3 linked regions of the Methylorubrum extorquens genome follow. The protein of the gene in region 3 interacts with the protein of the main gene of each other region in a pairwise test. Links are inferred from orthologs where the notes say so. Each region holds a gene or a part of one and is shown on either strand. Other genes may lie near its edges.

What was found.
Region 1: the proteins of J2W78_RS16615 (region 3) and dnaE interact in binary tests that used the Escherichia coli proteins (3 or more experiments, as listed by UniProt). The link is inferred for Methylorubrum extorquens from one-to-one orthologs.
Region 2: the proteins of J2W78_RS16615 (region 3) and cyoB interact in binary tests that used the Escherichia coli proteins (3 or more experiments, as listed by UniProt). The link is inferred for Methylorubrum extorquens from one-to-one orthologs.

What each region holds. Positions count from the first base shown.
Region 1 is NZ_JALJXF010000001.1:4,976,450-4,983,924, forward strand. The notes cover bases 2,429-6,545. They hold dnaE (DNA polymerase III subunit alpha), read right to left. Parts: upstream 6,151-6,545; coding sequence 2,629-6,150; downstream 2,429-2,628. In the rest of the region: DNA repair protein RecO, read right to left, coding at 1-263; J2W78_RS23175 (hypothetical protein), read left to right, coding at 394-786; J2W78_RS23180 (gamma-glutamylcyclotransferase), read left to right, coding at 831-1,532; J2W78_RS23185 (lytic murein transglycosylase), read right to left, coding at 1,602-2,387; J2W78_RS23195 (metal ABC transporter permease), read right to left, coding at 6,633-7,475. UniProt on the Escherichia coli protein: DNA polymerase III is a complex, multichain enzyme responsible for most of the replicative synthesis in bacteria. This DNA polymerase also exhibits 3' to 5' exonuclease activity. The alpha chain is the DNA polymerase catalytic subunit.
Region 2 is NZ_JALJXF010000001.1:1,598,711-1,605,017, reverse strand. Bases 1,104-4,052 are described here. They hold cyoB (cytochrome o ubiquinol oxidase subunit I), read right to left. Parts: upstream 3,606-4,052; coding sequence 1,602-3,605; downstream 1,104-1,601. Other genes in these bases: cyoA (ubiquinol oxidase subunit II), read right to left, coding at 3,645-4,052; cyoC (cytochrome o ubiquinol oxidase subunit III), read right to left, coding at 1,104-1,557. Also shown: J2W78_RS07625 (SURF1 family protein), read right to left, coding at 1-501; cyoD (cytochrome o ubiquinol oxidase subunit IV), read right to left, coding at 563-952; more of cyoC, read right to left, coding at 949-1,103; more of cyoA, read right to left, coding at 4,053-4,787; J2W78_RS07600 (MFS transporter), read right to left, coding at 5,004-6,307. UniProt on the Escherichia coli protein: Cytochrome bo(3) ubiquinol oxidase is the terminal enzyme in the aerobic respiratory chain of E.coli that predominates when cells are grown at high aeration.
Region 3 is NZ_JALJXF010000001.1:3,518,346-3,524,684, reverse strand. The notes cover bases 2,260-5,240. They hold J2W78_RS16615 (aminotransferase), read right to left. Parts: upstream 4,352-5,240; coding sequence 3,167-4,351; downstream 2,260-3,166. Other genes in these bases: J2W78_RS16605 (MdtA/MuxA family multidrug efflux RND transporter periplasmic adaptor subunit), read left to right, coding at 5,118-5,240; J2W78_RS16610 (hypothetical protein), read left to right, coding at 4,788-4,961; J2W78_RS16620 (DUF4112 domain-containing protein), read right to left, coding at 2,646-3,170; J2W78_RS16625 (ABC transporter permease), read right to left, coding at 2,260-2,608. In the rest of the region: J2W78_RS16630 (glycoside hydrolase family 3 N-terminal domain-containing protein), read left to right, coding at 1-1,399; more of J2W78_RS16625, read right to left, coding at 1,406-2,259; more of J2W78_RS16605, read left to right, coding at 5,241-6,339. UniProt on the Escherichia coli protein: Shows aminotransferase activity with methionine and histidine as substrates, and to a lesser extent also with phenylalanine.

The sequences.
Region 1 (7,475 bases), 1.5 Mb from region 3 along the record:
AGCGCGAGGCCCGAATCCATCAGCCGCGAGGCGTTCAGGGTCAGCGGCTCGACCACGTAGGAGCCGAGCGACCCGTCGAGCCGCGCCCGCCATGTCGCGCGGAGCATGTTGCCGGGCTGGAGCATCGGCTGCATCCGCCGCGAGCGCCCGCCATGGACGAGCCCGAGATGGCGCCCGTGCTCCGGCGTCATCAGTTCGAGCACGACCCCGGTCTCGCCGTGCTTGCGCAGGCCGATCACCAGGCCATCGTCGATCCATTGCATGGGAGACAGATAGTCGCTTTTTCGCTGCATGGGAGCATGGTGAGCGGGAGGCCTGTCCCTTGCGGACGATTGCCCCGTTTCGCGCCCTGCTCGAAACCGCTACGCTTTTCCCGCAACGGGAGATTTCGCGATGGTCGGGCGGCGCGGCGGGGTGATGCTGGCGATAGCCTTCGCGGTCGGCGGCTGCACTGCGACCGCTGCCCCGCCTTCACCCTCCGCCGCCACCGGCACGGTCCGCGAGCGGATCGCCGCGTTGGCGCGCAATCAGGTCGCGTTCGGTTCGGTCTCGCTGATCCCGGTGCGGTTCGCGCATAGCCGGATCGCCGGCCCGTTCGAGGATGGCGGGCGCCAGCTTTACTGCATCTCGACCCGGATGAGCGGACGCACCTTCGGCAAGCCGGAACGGCCCAAGCTCGTGGTGCGGGAGGAGGCCGGGGCGCTCACCGTCCTGCGGGACGAGGAGGAGACCTGCGAGGGGCATCGCAGCGAGCCGTTTTCGGAGCTGGACATGCCGGGGGGCTGAAGGGGGTTGCGCGCGCCTGCCCAAAAATGGTCCGTTCCGGCCCGATGGCCTCTCGTTCCCTGTCGCTCTCCCTCGACCTGATCGCCCGTGCCCATCCCGACACCGTTCCCGACGACCCGGACGCGCTGACGCTGCTCTCCGACGCCGACCTCGCGCCCGAACTCGCGGCGATGCTGACCCGTCGCGCCGCACCCGAGGGCGGGCTATGGGTGTTCGCCTATGGCTCGCTGCTGTGGAACCCGGAATTCGCCTTTACCGAGCAGCGGCTCGGCACGCTGCGGGGCTGGCATCGCCGGTTCTGCCTGCTGCAGCGGCGGTTTCGCGGCACGCCGGAGAATCCGGGCTTGGTGCTGGGGCTCGACCGGGGCGGGATCTGCCGCGGCGTCGCCCTCCGCCTGGACGATGCCGACCCGCATGGCATCCTGATGCCGGTCTGGCGGCGGGAGATGAAGGGCAAGGGCTACGAGGGCCGCTGGGTCACCGTCGAGACGGAGACCGGGCCGGTCATGGCGCTGACCTTCATGGTGAACCGGCAGAGCGACCGCTACACCGGCCGCCTCTCCGACACCGAGATCGCGGACAAGATCGCCGCGGCCTGCGGGCATCTGGGCCCGAGCGCCGAGTATCTGTTCCGCACCGTGGAGGCCTGCGCCCGGCTCGGCATCCACGATCGGCACCTGTGGTCGCTCCAGGCGCTCGTGGCCGAGCGCCTGCCGGCGAGGCGGACAGTCTGCCCGCCGAAGTGATCCAGGGCGCGACCTTTCCGGAAAGGGCCGCGCCGTGGACGGCTTCGCTCCGCTCGCAGTGACGGAAGATTACTGCCCGTCGATCCGGGCGCCGAGGAGCGCGATGGCGCGCTGGTAGACGCCGGCGGCGTTCCAGCCCTGGATCGCGGCGAAGTTCGGCTCGCCGGGCTGGTAGCCCGCGCCGCGCTGCCAGCCGTGACCCTTCAGGAAGTTGGCGGTGGAGTTCAGCGCGACCGGCGCGCTGTCGAGGCTGCCGCCGACGCCGTAGGTCAGGACGTTTTTCGGCAGGAACTGGGTGTGGCCGACCTCGCCGTGGGCCGCACCGCGGGTGGCGGAGGTGAGCACCCCGCTGTCGACGAGCTTGAGCGCTGCGTAGAGCTGATCGGTGAAGTAGGCCGAGCGGCGGCAATCGTAGGCCAGCGTCGCCACCGCCGAGAGGGTGTTGACGTTGCCCTTCACCGCGCCGAAGCCGGTTTCCATGCCCCAGATCGCCAGAAGCGGGCCCGGCGGCACGCCGTAGCGCTGCTCGATCGAGGCGAAGAGCGCCGCGTTCTGAGCCTTGAGGGTGCGCCCGCGGGAGACGATGACGTTGCCGCCGCGCTTGGCCAGGAACTGGTCGAGGGAGAGCTTGAAGCTCTTCTGGCCGCGATCCGCCGAGATGGTCGCGGTGGAGTAGGAGGTGTTGGCGAGCGCCGCGAGGGAGGCCGGGCTCGCCCGGCCCTTGGCCTCGGCGGCGAACTCGTCCTTCCAGGCCTCGAAGCCGGCGGCGCTGTTGCCGCACTGCGCCGCCTGCGCCGTGCCGGCCAGCCCCATCAGGGCGGCAACCGCCACCAGTCTCAAACCGTGTCCGGTCATCCCACACTCCATCAGGCGGCGGCCACACGCGGCGCCGCGGCAATCACAGGGCTTCGGCCGCGCCGCGGAGCCGGGCGTGTTCCACCCACGGGAACGCCCGCCCGGCATCTTATGCTTGGCCGAACCATACTTTGGCAGAATCACCGAGCTGTGGCGGCGGTGAGGCACGAAAGGTGCTGCAACGCCACTATCTTGCAGACGTGATCGGATTGGTTACCGGCGGATGAAGGGGGCGGCCCGCTCAGTTCACCTCGACCTGAACCACCCCCGGCACGGCGCGCAGCGCCCCCGCGACTTGCGGGGTCGCCTGATAGCGGTCCTTCAGGCGCACCTCGACCTCGCGCTCGCCGCCGTCGAGAATGAGGATCAGCGAGACCTCGCCCTCGCCGCGCAGGGTCAGGCGCTGCTGCACCGAACTCAAGGCGCGGTCGTCGCGCAGGAAGATGCGCATGCCCTTCTGGTGGCGGGCGGCGGCCTGATCGAGCGGCTCGGCGGTGGTGATGCGGGCGCGCACGTCCTCGCCCTCCAGGTTGGCCTGGATCGTCAGCACCAGCGGCCGGCCGGGTTCGAGGATGTCGCGGTACTGGTTGAGCCCCTCGGAGAAGATGATCGCCTCGAAATGCCCGGTCTGGTCCGAGAGGATGACGATGCCGAGCTTGTTGCCGCTCTTGGTGCGCCGCTCCGAGCGGTCGAGCACCGAGGCGGCGATGCGGCCCACGCTGGCCGTGCCCGCCCGCACCCCCCGGCAGAAATCGGCCCAGGACTGGACCCGCAGCTTTTCGAGGATCGGTCCGTACTCGTCGAGCGGATGGCCCGAGAGGAAGAAGCCGATGGCGTCGCATTCGCGCTTCAGCTTGTCGGTGTGGGTCCAGAACTCGTGGGCTGGGATGCGCAACGCCACATCCACCGAAGCGACGCCGCCGAACATGTCGGTGATGCCCGAGGTCTCGGCCTCGGCCGCGCCCTGGGCCATCTTCATCATCGGCTCGACCGCGGCCCAGGCCCGCGCCCGGTCCGGCTCGATGCAGTCGAGCGCCCCGGCCGCGATCAGGTTCTCCAGCGTGCGCTTGTTGACGTGGCGCGGGTTCAGGCGCCGGGCGAAACAGGCGAGGTCCTTGAACGGTGTGTCGCCGCGGGCGGCGACGATCGATTCCACCGCCGCGCGGCCGACGCCCTTGATCGCGGCGAGCGCGTAGAGGATGCGCCCCTTATCCACGTCGAACACCACGCCGGAGGTGTTCACCGAGGGCGGCTCGACGGTGATCTTCAGGCGCTGCGCGTCCTGGCGGAATTCGGCGAGCTTGTCGGTGTTGTCGATGTCGAGCGTCATGGCCGCGGCCAGGAACTCGACCGGATGGTTCGCCTTGAGATAGGCGGTCTGGTAGGTCACCAGCGCGTAGGCCGCCGCGTGGGACTTGTTGAAGCCGTAATCCGCGAACTTCGCGAGTAGGTCGAAGATCTCGTTGGCCTTCGCCTGCGCGATTCCGCTGTCGAGGCAGCCCTTCACGAAGCGGTCGCGCTGGGCGTCCATCTCCGCTTTGATCTTCTTGCCCATGGCGCGGCGGAGCATGTCGGCCTCGCCCAGGGTGTAGCCGGCCAGAACCTTGGCGACCTCCATCACCTGCTCTTGGTAGACGATGATCCCGAAGGTCTCCTTCAGGATCGGCTCCAGCATCGGGTGTGAGTACCAAGAGGCCTCGTTGCCGGCGTCGCGCCCGAGCTTGCGCTCGCAATAGACCGGGATGTTGGCCATCGGGCCCGGCCGGTAGAGCGCCACCAGCGCGATGATGTCCTCCAGGCGGTCGGCCTGCATCTCGCAGAGCGCCTTGCGCATGCCGGCGGATTCCACCTGGAACACCGCAACGGTCTCGCCCCGGCCCATCGGCTCGTAGGTTTTCTTGTCGTCGAGCGGGATCTGGGCGAGATCGACCTCGATGCCGCGCTGCTTCAAGAGGTCGGTGCAGCAACGCAGCATCGTCAGGGTCTTGAGGCCGAGGAAGTCGAACTTCACCAAGCCGGCTTGCTCGACCCACTTCATGTTGAACTGGGTCACCCGCATGCCCGTCTTCGGGTCTCGGTAGAGCGGCACCAGCTCTTCGAGGGGCCGGTCGCCGATCACCACGCCGGCGGCGTGGGTCGAGGCGTGGCGGTGCAGGCCTTCGAGCTTCTTCGAGATCTCGACGAGGCGGGCGACGATCGGCTCCTCCTCGATCGCCTGCTGGAGCTTCGGCTCGCCCTCGATCGCCTGGGCCAGCGTCACGGGGTTGGCCGGGTTCTGCGGCACGAGCTTGGTCAGCTTGTCGACCTGCCCGTAGGGCATTTCCAGCACGCGGCCGACGTCGCGCAGCACGCCGCGGGCGAGCAGGGTACCGAAGGTGATGATCTGCCCGACCTGCCGCTCGCCGTAGCGCTGCTGCACGTAGCGGATCACCCGCTCGCGGCCCTCGACGCAGAAGTCGATGTCGAAGTCCGGCATCGAGACGCGCTCAGGGTTCAGAAAGCGCTCGAACAGCAGGCCGAACCGAAGCGGATCGAGATCGGTGATGAGGAGCGACCACGCCACCAGGGAGCCCGCGCCCGAGCCGCGGCCGGGTCCGACGGGGATGTCGTGGTCCTTGGCCCACTTGATGAAGTCCGAGACGATCAGGAAGTAGCCTGGGAACTTCATCTTGACGATGACATCGAGCTCGAACTTCAGCCGCGCGCGGTAATCCTCCTCGGTGAAACCGGGGGCGGTGCCGTGCTGCTTCAAGCGCAGCTCCAGCCCGGCCTCGGCCTGACGGCACAACTCGGTCGGCTCGTCGGCGGCCACCGCCTGAACCGGCGCCTCGGCGGCCTCGGCCAGCACCTCGGCCATGGGCGGGGCCTCGCCCGCGGCGACGCTGGCGAAGTTCGGCAGGATGGGTTTGCGGGTGCGCGCCCGAACGGCGCAGCGCATGGCGATCTCGACGGAGGCTGCGAGCGCGTCCGGCAGATCGCGGAACAGCTCCATCATCGCGGTGCGCGTGGTGAAGGCGTGACGCGGGGTGAGGCGACGGCGGCGCTCGTCGGAGACGAGGCGGCCCTCGGCGATGGCGAGCAGCGCGTCGTGGGCGTCGTAATCGCCGGGCTTGGCGAAGAACGGCTCGTTCGTCGCGACGATGCCGAGGCCGTTCGTGTCGGCGAGCCGCAGCAATTCGCGCTCGACCGCGCGTTCGTCGTCGAGGCCGTGGCGCTGGATCTCGACGTAGAGGCGCTCCTCGCCGAACGCCCCCTTCAGGATTTCCAGGCGGCGCGCGGCCTGATCGGCGCGGCCGGCGCGCAGGCTGGTGTCGAGGGGCCCCGTGAGCCCGCCGGTCAGGCCGATCAGTCCCTCGACGTTGCCCTCGAGTGCCGAGACGGCGAGGTTGGGCGCGGCGCCGAGCGGGCCGTCGAAATGGGCCCGGCTGCCGAGCCGCAGGAGGTTGCCGTAGCCGGTCTCGTCCTGGGCGAGCAGTACGATGTTGGCGCAGCCGGCCTGCGGCATCCGCGCCATCGGGTCCGGCGCCTCGAAGCACACCGTGAGCTGGAGGCCGGCGATCGGCTGGATTCCGGCCTTGGCGGCGTATTCGGAGAATTCCAGCGCCCCGAACAGGTTGTTGGTGTCGGTGAGCGCGAGCGCGGGCTGCCGGTCGGCCGCGGCCGCCTTGACGAGATCGCCCGCCTTCACGCCGCCTTCGAGCAGCGAGTAGGACGAGTGGACATGGAGGTGGACGAAGCCGACCTCTTTGAGTGTGCGCGCCATGAAGGACCCTGCTCGGAGCCCGCTAAGATCGCCGCTCCATGCCTTCCGAGTCTGTCACCAAGGCGCCGCACCACGCCCGATATCCACCGCTCTTCGCGCCCGACGCCGTGCGGATCGCCGGGGCGGGCCGAAAACACCGGCCCGGTGCCCTTTCCTGTGAGCAACGCAGCCGATGCCGGAACAAACAGCGCTCGAATGCGAACCCTTAATGGATCGGCGCCAAGGCTACCGCCCAGAGCGCGACCGCTCCGAAGAGCAGGCCAAAGGCGGTGAACTCGACGAGGCTGGTGAAGAGCACACGCTTGGTCATCGCTTTCACTCCCTGTTGATGGAGCGATCTTTGTTCCTGTTTTGTTCTGTGTAAAGCCTCGGGACCGAACGACGCGATGGAATGGTGAACGATGTGTTGCCGGCGCCACGGTAGCCATCGGCGAATCGGCCCTTCAAGCGCCCTCACGCATCGGATCGCCGCGCGATTCGCCTCACGCCTCCAAGTGACGCCGCCGTACGAGGCGGTGGAGCAGGCCCCCGCGGGGGCCGACCAGCATCGAGACGAGGTAGAGCGCGCCCGCTGCCAGCACGATCGCCGGCCCGGTCGGGAGCCGGATGCCGGCATGGTAGGAGACGAGCAGGCCGGTCACGCTGGAGAGCATCGAGACCAGCATCGCCACGGGGATCAGGCCCGACAGGTCGGCGGCCCAGAACCGGGCGGTGATCGCCGGCAGCAGCATCAGGCCGACCGCCAGCAGCGTGCCGAGCGCTTGGAACCCTCCGACGAGGTTGACCACCACCAGCGCGAGGAAGGCCGAGTGCACAGGGCCGCCGGCGCGGCTGACGGTGCGCAGGAACAGCGGATCGACGCACTCGATCACCAGCGGGCGGTAGAGCAGGGCGAGCGCGACCAGTGTGAGGCTACTGATACCGCCGAGCAGCGTGAGCGCGTCGTCGTCGAGCGCCAGCACGGTGCCGAACAGGATGTGCAGCAGATCGACCTGCGAGCCGCGCAGCGACACGAGGAACACCCCGCCCGCCAGCGAGATCAGGTAGAAGGCGGCCAGACTCGCATCCTCCTTCAGCACGGTCGAGCGGGTGACGAGCCCGGCGGCCAAAGCCACCGCGAGTCCGGCCACGAGTCCGCCCAGCGTCATCGCCGGCAGCGACAGCCCGGCGACGAGGAAGCCCGCGGCGGCGCCGGGCAGGATAGCGTGGCTCATCGCCTCGCTCATCAGGCTCATCCGGCGCAGCATCAGGAAGACCCCGAGCGGCGGCGCCGACAGCGATAGGGCGAGGCACCCGGCGAGCGCCCGGCGCATGAAGCCGAACTC
Region 2 (6,307 bases), 1.9 Mb from region 3 along the record:
GATAGCCGCGACGTCGCGGGAGTACCAGCGGTCGGCCGCCGGATCGTTGCGGCGCAGGAAGCCGCCGCCGGGCTCGGACAGGCGCAACAGGCCCGTGACCGTCTTGTCCCCATCCGGCTCACCCGCGGCACGGGCCGCGCGCTCGCGGGCCTCCGTCGGTACGAATCCGCGGTTGACGAGGACGGTGAAGCCGCGGTCGGTTGCGAGCGGCACCAGCACCCAGAAGCCGCTGCCGCGCGCGGTCACCGCCTGAACCAGGGTGGCACGATCGTCGGCGAAGCGCCCGGTGAGCCGGACCCGCCGGTATTCGGCGGAAGCGGCGGTGAGGCCGGCCCATCCCTCCGGCCCCGGTGCGGGCGCGGGCTCGGCACGGATGCGGGCCTCGACCCGGTCGATCAGGTCGAGCTTCCAGATCCGGCGCTCGACCTGCCACGTGCCGAGGCCGAGGAACACGCCCGTCACCGCAAGGCCCGCCAGGATCAGGGCGAGCCGGACGAGCAACGGGCGCCGCCGACCCGTCGCCGGGGCGGCGGATGTCGAAGCGTCGAGTTTGCGGGATGCGTCAGGGAGCGTGACGCATCTCCTCGGCCGAGATCGGCATCATGTTGGTGTTGAGGTGGTGCATGACCCAGATCGACCCGCACAACGTGATGACCACGAGGGTGATCGTGAAGATCAGCGCCATGAAGGTCCAGCCGCCCTCCGACTTCGTGTTCATGTGCAGGAAGTAGATCATGTGAACCACGATCTGCACCGCACCCAGGCCGAGGATGACGACGCCGGTGACGAGCTTGTCGCCCAGCACGTCGCCCATCACCAGCCAGAACGGGATCGCCGTCAGGATGACGGAGAGCACGAAGCCCGTGACGTAGTCTTTGAAGGAGCCGTGGCCGTGGGCGTCCTGCCCATGGCCGTCGTGCCCGTGATCGTCGGCGTGTGCTGCCCCGCTCATTGCAGGACTCCCATCAGGTACACGAAGGTGAAGACGCCGATCCAGATGACGTCGAGGAAGTGCCAGAACATCGACAGGCACATCAGCCGGCGCTTGTTCTCCGCCCCGAGGCCCTTGAGCCGGGTCTGGATCATCAGCGTGACGAGCCAGATCAGGCCGAAGGTGACGTGCAGGCCGTGGGTTCCGACCAAGGTGAAGAACGCGGACAGGAAGCCGCTGCGCTGGGGCGTGGCGCCTTCGTGGATCAGGTGGGCGAACTCGTAGAGTTCGAGCCCGACGAAGGCCGCGCCGAACAGGCCGGTGATTGCGAGCCAGAGTTGGGTCTTGGCGAGATCGTCCTTCTCCATCGCCAGCATGGCGAAGCCGTAGGTGATGGAGGAGAACAGCAGCATCGACGTGTTCACCGCCACGATCGGCAGGTCGAACAGGTCCTTGGGCGAGGGCCCGGCCGCGTAGCTGCGGCCGAGCACGGCGTAGGTCGCGAACAGGACTGCGAAGATGAGGCAGTCGCTCATCAAGTAGATCCAGAAGCCGAGCATCGTGCCCCCTTCCGGGTGATGCTCGCCCTCGAGATCGAGGAAGTCCGGCACGTCGGCGCCGGACATCCGTTCGCCGACAAGGGTGTGGGTCGCGTGCGTTGCCATAATGCTCAGACCCGCGCCGCCAGCGCCTCGGTCCGCCGCTGCTCGGTCCGGCGGACCGTCTCGGCGGGGATGTAGAAGTCGCGGTTATAGTTGAAGGTATGGCCGATCGTGATCGCCAGCATCGCCACGAAGGTGAGGGCTGCGAGCCACCAGATGTACCAGATCATCGCGAAGGAGAAGACGATGCTGACCATGCCCAGGATCACGCCGGTGGCGGTGTTCTTGGGCATGTGGATCGGCTTGTAGCCCGAGAGCGGCCGCTGGAAGCCGCGGGCCTTCATGTCCCACCACGCGTCGAGGCGATGCACCACGGGCGTGAAGGCAAAGTTGTAGTCCGGTGGCGGCGAGGAGGTGGCCCATTCGAGGGTCCGGCCTTCCCACGGATCGCCGGTCACGTCGCGCAGCTTCTCGCGGTTTTTGATCGAGACCGCGAACTGGACGATCATCGCGCCGATGCCCAGGGCGATCAGACCCGCGCCGATGGCGGCGATCACGAACCAGATCTGGAGAGACGGATCGTCGAAGTGCTGGGCACGGCGGGTCACGCCCATGAGGCCCAGCACGTAGAGCGGCATGAAGGCGACGTAGAAGCCGATGGTCCAGAACCAGAAGCTGACTTTGCCCCAGAACTCATCAAGCTTGAAGCCGAAGGCCTTCGGGAACCAGTAGTTCACGCCGGCGAACATGCCGAACAGCACGCCACCGATGATCACGTTGTGGAAGTGCGCGATCAGGAACAGCGAGTTGTGGAGCACGAAGTCGGCCGGGGGCACGGCGAGCAGCACGCCGGTCATGCCGCCGATGGTGAAGGTGACCATGAAGCTGACCGTCCAGAGCATCGGCACATCGAAGCGGATGCGGCCGCGGTACATCGTGAACAGCCAGTTGAAGATCTTCGCGCCCGTCGGGATCGAGATGATCATCGTCGTGAGGCCGAAGAACGAGTTCACGCTCGCGCCCGACCCCATCGTGAAGAAGTGGTGCAGCCACACGAGGTAGGACAGGATCGTGATGACGACGGTCGCGTAGACCATCGAGGTGTAGCCGAACAGGCGCTTGCCGCTGAAGGCCGAGGTGACCTCCGAGAACACGCCGAAGGCCGGCAGGATGAGGATGTAGACCTCCGGGTGACCCCAGATCCAGATGAGGTTGAAGTACATCATCGGGTTGCCGCCGAGGTCGTTCGTAAAGAAGTGCGTGCCGACGTAGCGGTCGAGGCTCAGCAGCGCGAGAACGGCGGCGAGGATCGGGAAGGCGGCCACGATGAGCACGTTGGTGCACAGCGAGGTCCAGGTGAAGATCGGCAGCTTCATCATCGACATGCCGGGCGCGCGCATCTTCACGATGGTCGCGACCAGGTTGATGCCGGACAGCGTCGTGCCGATGCCCGCGATCTGCAGGCCCCAGATGTAGTAATCGACGCCGACCCCCGGACTCATGTCCGCGCCCGAGAGCGGCGGGTAGGCGAGCCAGCCGGTGCGGGCGAACTCACCGACGAACAGCGAGATCATGATCGTGGCCGCGCCCGACACCGTCATCCAGAACGAGAAGTTGTTCAGGAACGGGAAGGCCACGTCGCGCGCGCCGATCTGCAGCGGCACGACGTAGTTCATCAGGCCGGTGACGAAGGGCATCGCCACGAAGAAGATCATGATCACGCCATGCGCCGTGAAGATCTGATCGTAGTGGTGCGGCGGCAGGTAGCCTTCGTTGGCACCGAACGCGATCGCCTGCTGCGAGCGCATCAGCAGCGCGTCGGCAAAGCCGCGCAGCAGCATCACGAGCGCCAGGATGACGTACATGATGCCGATCTTCTTGTGATCGACCGAGGTCAACCAGTCGCGCCAGAGCGGACCCCAGAAGCGGAAATAGGTGATGGCGGCGAGCACCGCGATCCCGGCCACGGCGACGCCTGCGAAGGTTACTTGCAGGATCGGTTCGTGGAACGGGATGTCCTCCAGGGAGAGGCGCCCGAACAGCAGGTGCTGCAGGTCCGTGTTTGCGAACATGGGTTGAAACTCGTCCGTAAATCCTGAGGCGGCGACGGATCAGTTGTTGGTCTGGTCGGGAGCGGAGTGGCCTTGGCCGCTCCCCTCGTGGTTCTTCTCGCCGTCGGGCGACTCGCTCTTGGGCGCGCGGTGCGAGGCCGGGGTCGTCGCCCCCGGGGCTTCGTCGCCGCGCTGCGTGTGGCGGTTGTCGTACTGGAGCCGCTCGGCGTTCTCTCGGCTTTCCTTGCCGGCGCCACCCTTGGCGTCGATGGTCATCATCTCGTGCATGCACATCTTGCCGGGCACGGCGCACATGCCGACGATCTTGCCGAAGAGGCCGTCGGCAAACGAGGCGTAGTAGGTGACGGGAACGCGCTCGCTCGGGCGCTCGAGTTCGAGATAGGCATCACGGCTCAATTCCGAACCCTGCTGCTTCACTTTGGCAATCCACTGGTCGAAGCCGTCGCCTTCGAGCCCGTGGAACTTGAACGTCATGCGCGAGAAGCCGGTGCCGCTGTAGTGCGACGACAGCCCGTCATAGGCGCCCGGCTTGTTGATCACGGCGTGGAGCTGCGTCTGCATGCCGGGCATCGCGTAGATCATGCCGGCGAGCGCGGGGATGTAGAAAGCGTTCATCACCGATGCGGCGGTGATCTTGAAGTTGATCGGCCGGTTCACCGGCGCGACCAGTTCGTTGACCGTCGCGACGTTGTACTCGGGGTAGAAGAACAGCCACTTCCAATCGAGGGCGACGACCTGCACCTCCAGCGGCTTCACCTCCGCCGCGATCGGCTTGCCCGGCTCGATGCGCGAGAGCGGCCGGAACGGATCGAGGGTGTGGGTGCTGATCCAGGTCAGCGCGCCGAGCGCGATGATGATCATCAGCGGCGCGGTCCAGATCACCACTTCGAGCCCGGTCGAGTGGTCCCAGTCGGGGTCGTGGCGGGCCGCCGTGTTCGACGCGCGGTAACGCCACGCGAACAGCAGGGTCAGCACGATCACCGGGATGATGATGAGCAGCATCAGCCCCGTCGAGGCGAGGACGAGGTTGCGCTGCTGCATGGCGATGTCGCCGGAGGGCTGCATCACCACGAGGTTGCAGCCGGCGAGCAGGCCGAACAGCGGCAGGAGGACGAGACCCCGCAGGATCCGGCCCGCGGAGCCGGCCCCGGCACGGGCTCTCAATGAACGGTCGGCGGTCATGGCCACGAATCTTCGTTCCATCGCAAGGGCCGCGCGGGTGACTTCCCGCGTGGCGGCGGTTCGTTTCTCTCCGGATACGCCGAGCCGACGGTGTCGGCTCGGCGTATCCGGGATCGTGTTGTGGCGCGCTTTGTCTCACCGAGCCGGCAGTCGTCGTTCGGCGGAAAGCGTTCTCGGTCCCGCGGCGAGACGGATTCTCCGCCCGCGGGGCAAAACTCACATCTGGCGCATCTCAGACCGGTCGAGGGCGAGCGCGAGCAGCGTCGCCAGCGCGCCCGACAGCAGGTACACGCCGACCATCGCGAGCCCGTACTCGGTGGAGAGGTACAGCACCACGAGGGGAGCGAAACCCGCTCCGAACAGCCAGGCGAGGTCGGAGGTGAGCGCCGCCCCGGTGTAGCGGTAGCGCGCCCCGAGCCGGGAGGTCACGGCGCCGGCGGTCTGGCCGTAGGACAGGCCGAGCAGCATGAAGCCGATATTGACGTAGATCGTCTGGCCGATGGCGTTCTCGCCGAAGATCAGCGGGGCCAGGATGCTGCCGCAGGCGAACACGGCGATCAGGCCGGCGCTGATGAGCAGGATGTTGCGGCGTCCGATCTGGTCGGCGATCAGGCCGGAAGCGGCAACGGCGCCGGCGCAGACGAGGGCGCCGGAAAACTGCACCATCAGGAAGTCGCCCGCGGAACGCTCGCTCGACAGGGCGAGCCACGCGATCGGGAAGATCGTCACGAGGTGGAACAGGGCGAAGCTCGCCAGCGGCACGAAGGCGCCGATCCATACGTCGAGGGCGTGGTGGCGGGTGAGATCGATGACGCTGACCGGCTCCAGCCGGCCCTTGTCGAGAAGCCGGGTGAATTCCGGCGTCGCGACGAGGCGGAGGCGGGCGAACAAGGCCACGACGTTGATGGTGAAGGCGCAGAAGAACGGGAAGCGCCAGCCCCAGTCGGTGAAATCCTCAGGGGTCAGGTTGACCACGAAGAAAGCGAACAGGGCGCTCGCCACCATGAAGCCGATCGGCGCGCCGAGTTGCGGAATCATCGCGTACCAGCCGCGGCGCTCCCGCGGCGCGTTGAGGGCGAGCAGCGAAGCCATCCCGTCCCAGGCGCCGCCGAGCGCGAAGCCCTGCGCCACCCGCAGCACCGCGAGCAGCTCGATGGCGACGACGCCGATCGAGTCGTAGCTCGGCAGGAAGCTGATCGCCGCGGTCGAGCCGCCGAGCAGGAACAGGGCGATGGTGAGCTTCACCCCGCGCCCGTGCCGCTTGTGGACCCACATGAAGAAGATCGACCCGAGCGGGCGGGCGATGAAGGCCAGCGCGAAGATGGCGAACGCGTAGAGCGTGCCCGTCAGCGGGGCGGCGAAGGGGAAGAACACCTTCGGGAACACCAGCACCGAGGCGATGCCGAACACGAAGAAGTCGAAATATTCCGACGCCCGCCCGATCACCACGCCGAGCGCGATGTCGTTGGGGCTGACGTCGTGGTGGCTCATGGCCACCTGCGCGTCGCGCTCGAGCGGGT
Region 3 (6,339 bases):
GACGAAGCACGGTGTCGCCCGCGACGGGGCGGAGGCCGCGCGCAAGGCGCTGGCGGCGGGCGTCGACATGGACATGACGAGCGGGCTGTTTCTCCGCCACCTTCCCGAGGAGGTGCGGGCTGGGCGCGTTCCCGAATCTGCGGTCGATGCGGCGGTGCGCCGGGTGCTTCGGCTGAAGTTTGGACTCGGCCTGTTCGACCGTCCCGTGGCCGATCCGGACGGGGCGGAGGAAAAGCTTTTGCGCCCCGAGACCCGGAGGCTCGCCCGCGACGCGGCGCGGGCGAGCCTCGTCCTGCTCCAGAACCGCGAGGATCTGTTGCCGATCGACCCTGCCAAGGTGCGCCGCATCGCCGTCGTCGGTCCCTTCGCCGATTCCGCCTGGGATCAGGTCGGGCCGCACGAGGGCACGGGGCAGGAATGGGACGCGGTGACGATCCAGGCGGGCCTGCGCGAGCGCGCCGCCGCGGCGGGTGTCGCGATCGATTTCGCGCCGGGCTGCGGGCGCGTCTGCGACAACCGGGAGGGGTTTGCCGCCGCGGTCGAGGCGGCGGCCGGCGCCGACCTCGTCGTGGCGGTGATGGGCGAACCGCGGGACCGCTCGGGCGAGGGCTCGTCGAGCGCCACCCTCTCCTGGCCCGGCCTTCAGTACGATCTGCTCGCAGCGGTCGCCGGTGCCGGCAAGCCGGTCGCGCTCGTCGTGGTCGGGGGGCGCCCGACCGAACTCAGGGATGCCCTTGGGCAGGCGCAGGCGGTGCTGATGGCGTGGCTCTCGGGCACCGAGGGCGGGCCGGCGGTGGCCGAGACGCTGTTCGGCGACGCCAACCCGGCGGGTCGACTGCCGGTCTCATGGCCGCGCACGGTCGGGCAATTGCCGCTGACCTACGACACCCTGCCGGGCGGGCGCCCGCACATCCCCGGCTCGCGCTGGACCATGGGCTACGCCGACGAATCGCCGCTGCCGCTGTTCCCGTTCGGCTACGGCCTCTCCTATACCCGCTTCGCATATGGCGAGCCGGAGATCGTGACGCCGCGCGTCGGCGTCGGGGATCGCTACGATGCGGTGCTCGAGGTGCGCGCGTCGGTCACCAATTACGGCACGCGGCCGGGCCGGGCGGTGGCGCAGCTCTATCTCGGCCAACCGGTGGCGAGCCGCAGCCGGCCGAAGCGGCTGCTGAAGGGCGTTGCGCTCCTCGACCTTTCCTCGGGCGAGACCGGGGTCGCGAGCTTCCGCGTGCCGGCGCGCGACGTCGGCTACCACGAGCCGGACGGCACGCTCGTGGTCGAGGCCGGGACCTACCTCGCCCATGTCGGCGGTGATTCCCTCGCCACCCGCAGCGCCGGCTTCACCGTCGAGACCGGCTGGCGCGGGCCGCCGGGCAGCGACGAGGCGCGGCGCTGACGCGATTCAGCCGAAGGTCTTGCGCGGATCGAACGCGTCGCGCACCGCCTCGCCCGCGAAGACGAGCAAACTCAGCATCGTCGCCACCACGAAGAAGCCGGTGAGCCCGAGCCAGGGCGCGTTGATGTTGTCCTTGCCCTGCGCCAGCAGCTCACCGAGCGAGGGGGAGCCCGGCGGCAGGCCGAAGCCGAGATAGTCGAGCGAGGTTAGGGTCGTGACCGAGCCGTTGAGGATGAACGGCAGGAAGGTCAGCGTCGCCACCATGGCGTTGGGCAGAAGGTGGCGCGTCATGATGCGCACGTTCGACAGGCCGAGGGCGCGGGCCGCGCGCACGTATTCGAAATTCCGCGCGCGCAGGAATTCTGCGCGCACCACGCCGACCAGCGCCGTCCACGAGAACAGCGTGAGGATGCCGAGCAGGGTAAAGAAGCTCGGCACGAGGAAGGCCGACATGATGATGATGAGGTAGAGCGTCGGGATCGCGCCCCAGATCTCGATAATCCGTTGGAAGATCAGGTCGGTCCAGCCGCCGAAATAGCCCTGCACCGCCCCCGCGATCACGCCTATGACCGACGAGACGCCGGCGAGTACGAGGCCGAACAGGATCGAGATGCGGAAGCCGTAGATGACGCGCGCCAGCACGTCCCGCGTGGCGTTGTCGGTGCCCAGCCAGTGCCACTCGATGTCACGACAGCCGAGTTCGCGCCCCTCGGCCTTGACTCCCGCGCGCTCGGCGACCGGGCGGCACTCGTCGTCGCTCAGCATCCAGGTCGGCGGCGAGGGGGCCGGGGTCGGCAAGTCCCGCATGAATGTGTTGTCGGCGTAAGGGATGGGCGGCCAGAGCACCCAGCCGTTCTCCTCGATCTCCTTGCGCGTCTCGGGCGCCCGGTAATCGGTCTGGGCCAGGAAGCCGCCGAACTTCTCGTCCGGGTAATCGACCAGGACGGGAAACAGCCACTCGCCCTTGTACTGCATCACGATCGGGCGATCGTTGGCAATGAGTTCGGCGAACAGGCTCAGCACGAACAGCACGGCGAAGATCACCGCCGACCAATACCCGCGACGGTTGGCCCGGAAATTCGCGAGCCGCCGACGGTTGAGCGGCGACAGACCGCGGCGGGTGGCGGTCGGCAGAGGCTGCATCTGCGGCGCGTTGCCCGGCGCGGTGACGGGCACCGCATCGGGTACGGGTCGCAGGTGCTCGTTCATCGGCTCCAACCCTTACGCTCGGGCGGCCGATGCCGGCTCAGTCGAGCCGAACCGCGGTGCCCTCGATCTCGCTCGGCCGCAGCGCACCCTTGCGCTCCAGATGGCGACGCAGAAGACGCACGTTGCGGCGGTTCGCCTTGAAGGCCGCGTCGAGCAGGTCGCCGGCCAGCGGCACCGAGCCCACCGCACCGTCGATGGCGACGTTGCCCATCATGCGCCAGACGAGCCAGCGCGGCGCGCCGAGCCGTTTCGCCTCGTAGACGATGTACGAGGCGATCGCCATGCCCGCGATGTCGCCGAGGATGGGGACGAGACCGATCACCGCGTCGAGACCCACGCGGCGGTTGATGCCCGGCACGAGGAAGGCCGAGTCCATCAGGTGGGCGAGCTGCTCCAGGCGCAGGAGGCTCGCCTCCGTGCTGGTATCGGTGAGGCGGCGCAGCTGCGCCGCGGCGGCAGACTCGCGAAAGACCTTATCGGAGGTGTGAACGGAGGTGCTCATGGCGACGATGTGGCCCCGGCCCAACCGTTGCACAAGGAAGCGGATCGCGCGGTCGTTCACGTCTCGCGGAATAATCCTGCCAAGCGTTCGACCGCCGCATCGAGGGTGGCGTCCGTCTTGGCAAAGCAGAAGCGCGCGAGATTCGTCACGCCGCCTCCCTCGTAGAATGCACTGACGGGGATCGCCGCGACACCGTGCTCGGTCACGATCTGCTCGCAGAAGGCGACGTCGTCGGCGGCGAGTCCCGCGATATCGACGGTGAGGAAGTAGGTACCGGCACTCGGCAGCACCGTGAAGCCGATCTCGGACAGCCCCGACGCCAGCCGGTCGCGGGAGCGGGCGAGGTCAGCCCGCATACCCTCGAAGTATGCGTCGTCCTTGGCCAGGCCGTAGGCGACCGCCTCCTGAAGGTTCGGCGGTGTGGTGAAGGTGAGGAACTGGTGCGCCCGCGACAGCACCCGCATCAGCGGCTCGGCCGCCATCACGAACCCAACCTTCCAGCCGGTGAGGCTGAAGATCTTGCCGGCCGAGCCGATCTTCACCGTCCGCTCGCGCATGCCCGGCTGTGCCATCAGGGGCCGGTGGCGCCGGCCATCGAAGATCACATGCTCCCAGACCTCATCGCAGATCGCCACCGCGTCGAAGCGCTGGCAGAAATCCGCGAGCAGGGCGAGGTCGTCGGGTTCGAAGACGGTAGCGCTCGGGTTGAGCGGGTTGTTCAGCAGAACGATCCGCGTGCGCTCGGAGAACGCCTCGGCCAAAGCCGCCGCCTCGATCCGGAAATGCGGCGGCTTGAGCGTGACGTAGCGCGGCACACCGCCGGCCCGCCGCACCAGCGGCAGGTAGGCGTCGTACATCGGTTCGAACAGCACGACCTCGTCGCCCGGCCGAACCAGCGCCATCAGCGCGCCGGCCAGCGCCTCGGTCGCGCCCGAGGTCACCATCACCTCGCGCTCCGGATCGAGGTCGAGACCCTGGTGGTGCCGGTAATGGGCGGCGACGGCCGAGCGGAGCGAGGGCAGCCCCATCATCGGCGGGTATTGGTTGCTGACACTCTCCAGCGCCCGTGCCGCGGCGGCGCGCACGTCGTCGGGCCCCTGACCGTCGGGAAAGCCCTGGCCGAGATTGATCGCCCCGTGCTGCCGCGCGAGCCGCGACATCGATTCGAACACGGTTTCCGGCAACTCGGCGAAGACGGGATGGCCGGTGAGCGGGGGGATGCGATTCGCGGCGAGACTCATGAGCGATGTCTTCGCAGAGAGACCGGGCCGCTCCAAGTGCTCCCGATAAGATGGAATGGAGAAGAGAGCAGGGCTGCGCTTGGTATCGCCATCTGCGAAGACAAGAGGCGTCCTGTCGAACCTTGTCGAGAACGTCGGCGTGTCGTCTGCGCAGCGTGCGCTCACGCACACGAGTTTGCGAATGAACCGCGAAATCCCGTTTTTGCGCTGCGTCGGAGGGGTGACGAATGTTGACGATCATCAGTCGTAAGCGCATGTTCACCCCACGGTCGGACCGGCCGCCGCGCTCAAGGGACTTCGCCCCCTCGTTTCTTGGATGTGGCAGGCCGGTCCGGTCGTGCTTCATGAAAAAGGCCGCCGCTCGACACGGCGGCCTTTTTCGTGTCCGATCAGCCGGTGCACGTCCTTGCGGCGGCGCTGTCACCATCGGCGGATCATGCGTCTGGGAACTTGCCTGCTGCTCGCCGTCGTGTCGGGTGTTCTGGGCCTTACCTTGCGTCTTACGCTGCCGGTCACGCCGGCCGATGCGTCGTTTCGCGACGTGATGCGCCTCTATCAGTCGCAGGCTGCGCCGACGGGCAGCAACACGCTGGAAACGTCGCCGCCGTAGGAAGACCGCAATGACCGGCGAGGCTCGCCGGCCGTACCAAGTCCGCCCGCCTTGTCCGAAACGGGTTCGAGCCGGATGGATCCTCCGCCGGCCGGATCGTGACCCCGGGCCGGCCCGCGGTGTCTGGCCGTGCTGTCGCCGATGAGTGTGTGAGGGATGAACGAGAGTTCGCCGATACGCAGGGAGACCGCCCGGGAATACCGGACCGCGGACCCGGTGACGACCGCGCCGGTCCGCCGGCGCCGCAAGTTCGGCCGCTGGATGCTCGCGCTGCTGATCCTCGGCGGGGCCGGCGCTGTCGCTCACCGCACCTACGACGCCCGGCAGAAGCCGGCCGAGGAGACGGCACAGGCGCCGGGCGGCGGCCGTCCCGGTCACGGCGGACGGCCGGCCGACATGAAGCAGGCGGTCGGCGTCGCACCGATCGTGACCGGCGACATGCCGGTCGTGCTCCAGGGCCTCGGCACGGTGACGCCGCTCGCCACCGTCTCGATCCGCTCGCAGATCAACGGCTACCTCACCAAGATCGGCTTTCGCGAGGGCCAGATGGTGAAGGAGGGCGATTTCCTCGCCCAGGTCGATCCGCGGCCCTACGAGGCGTTGCTCGCCCAGTATCAGGGCCAGCTCGCCCGCGATCAGGCGTTGCTGCAGAACTCGAAGCTCGATCTCCAGCGCTACCAGACCCTGAACCGCCAGGATTCGATCTCGAAGCAGAACGTCGACACCCAGGCTGCCCTGGTGAAGCAGAACGAGGGCACAGTCGCGGCCGACCAGGCGCTCGTCGATCAGCAGAAGCTCAACCTCACCTATGCCCGGATCGTCTCGCCGGTGGAGGGCCGGGTCGGCCTGAGGCAGGTCGATCTCGGCAATTACATCACTGCCGGCTCGACCAACATCGTCGTCGTCACGCAGTTGCGTCCGATCTCGGTGGTGTTCGTTCTGCCGGAGGACGAGGTGGCGCGGGTGATGCGCCGGGTGCGCGCGGGCGCTACGCTCACCGTGCGCGCCTACGACCGCAGCGACCAGCACGAGATCGCCGTCGGCCGCCTCGACACGGTGGACAACCAGATCGACACCACGACCGGCACGGTGAAGCTGCGGGCGATGTTCGAGAACGAGGACGAGAGCCTGTTCCCGAACCAGTTCGTCAACGCGCGCCTTACCGTCGAGACGATCCGGAACGCGGCCCTGGTGCCCAACGCCGCGATCCTGCGCGGCACGCCGGGCACCTACGCCTACCTGATGGACGGTGACGAGAAGGTCACCGTGCGCCCGATCAAGACCGGCGAGACCGATGGGGTGAACACGGTGGTGCTCACCGGCCTCACGGCGGGCGACCGCGTCGTCACAGACGGCACCGATCGCCTGCGCGAGGGTG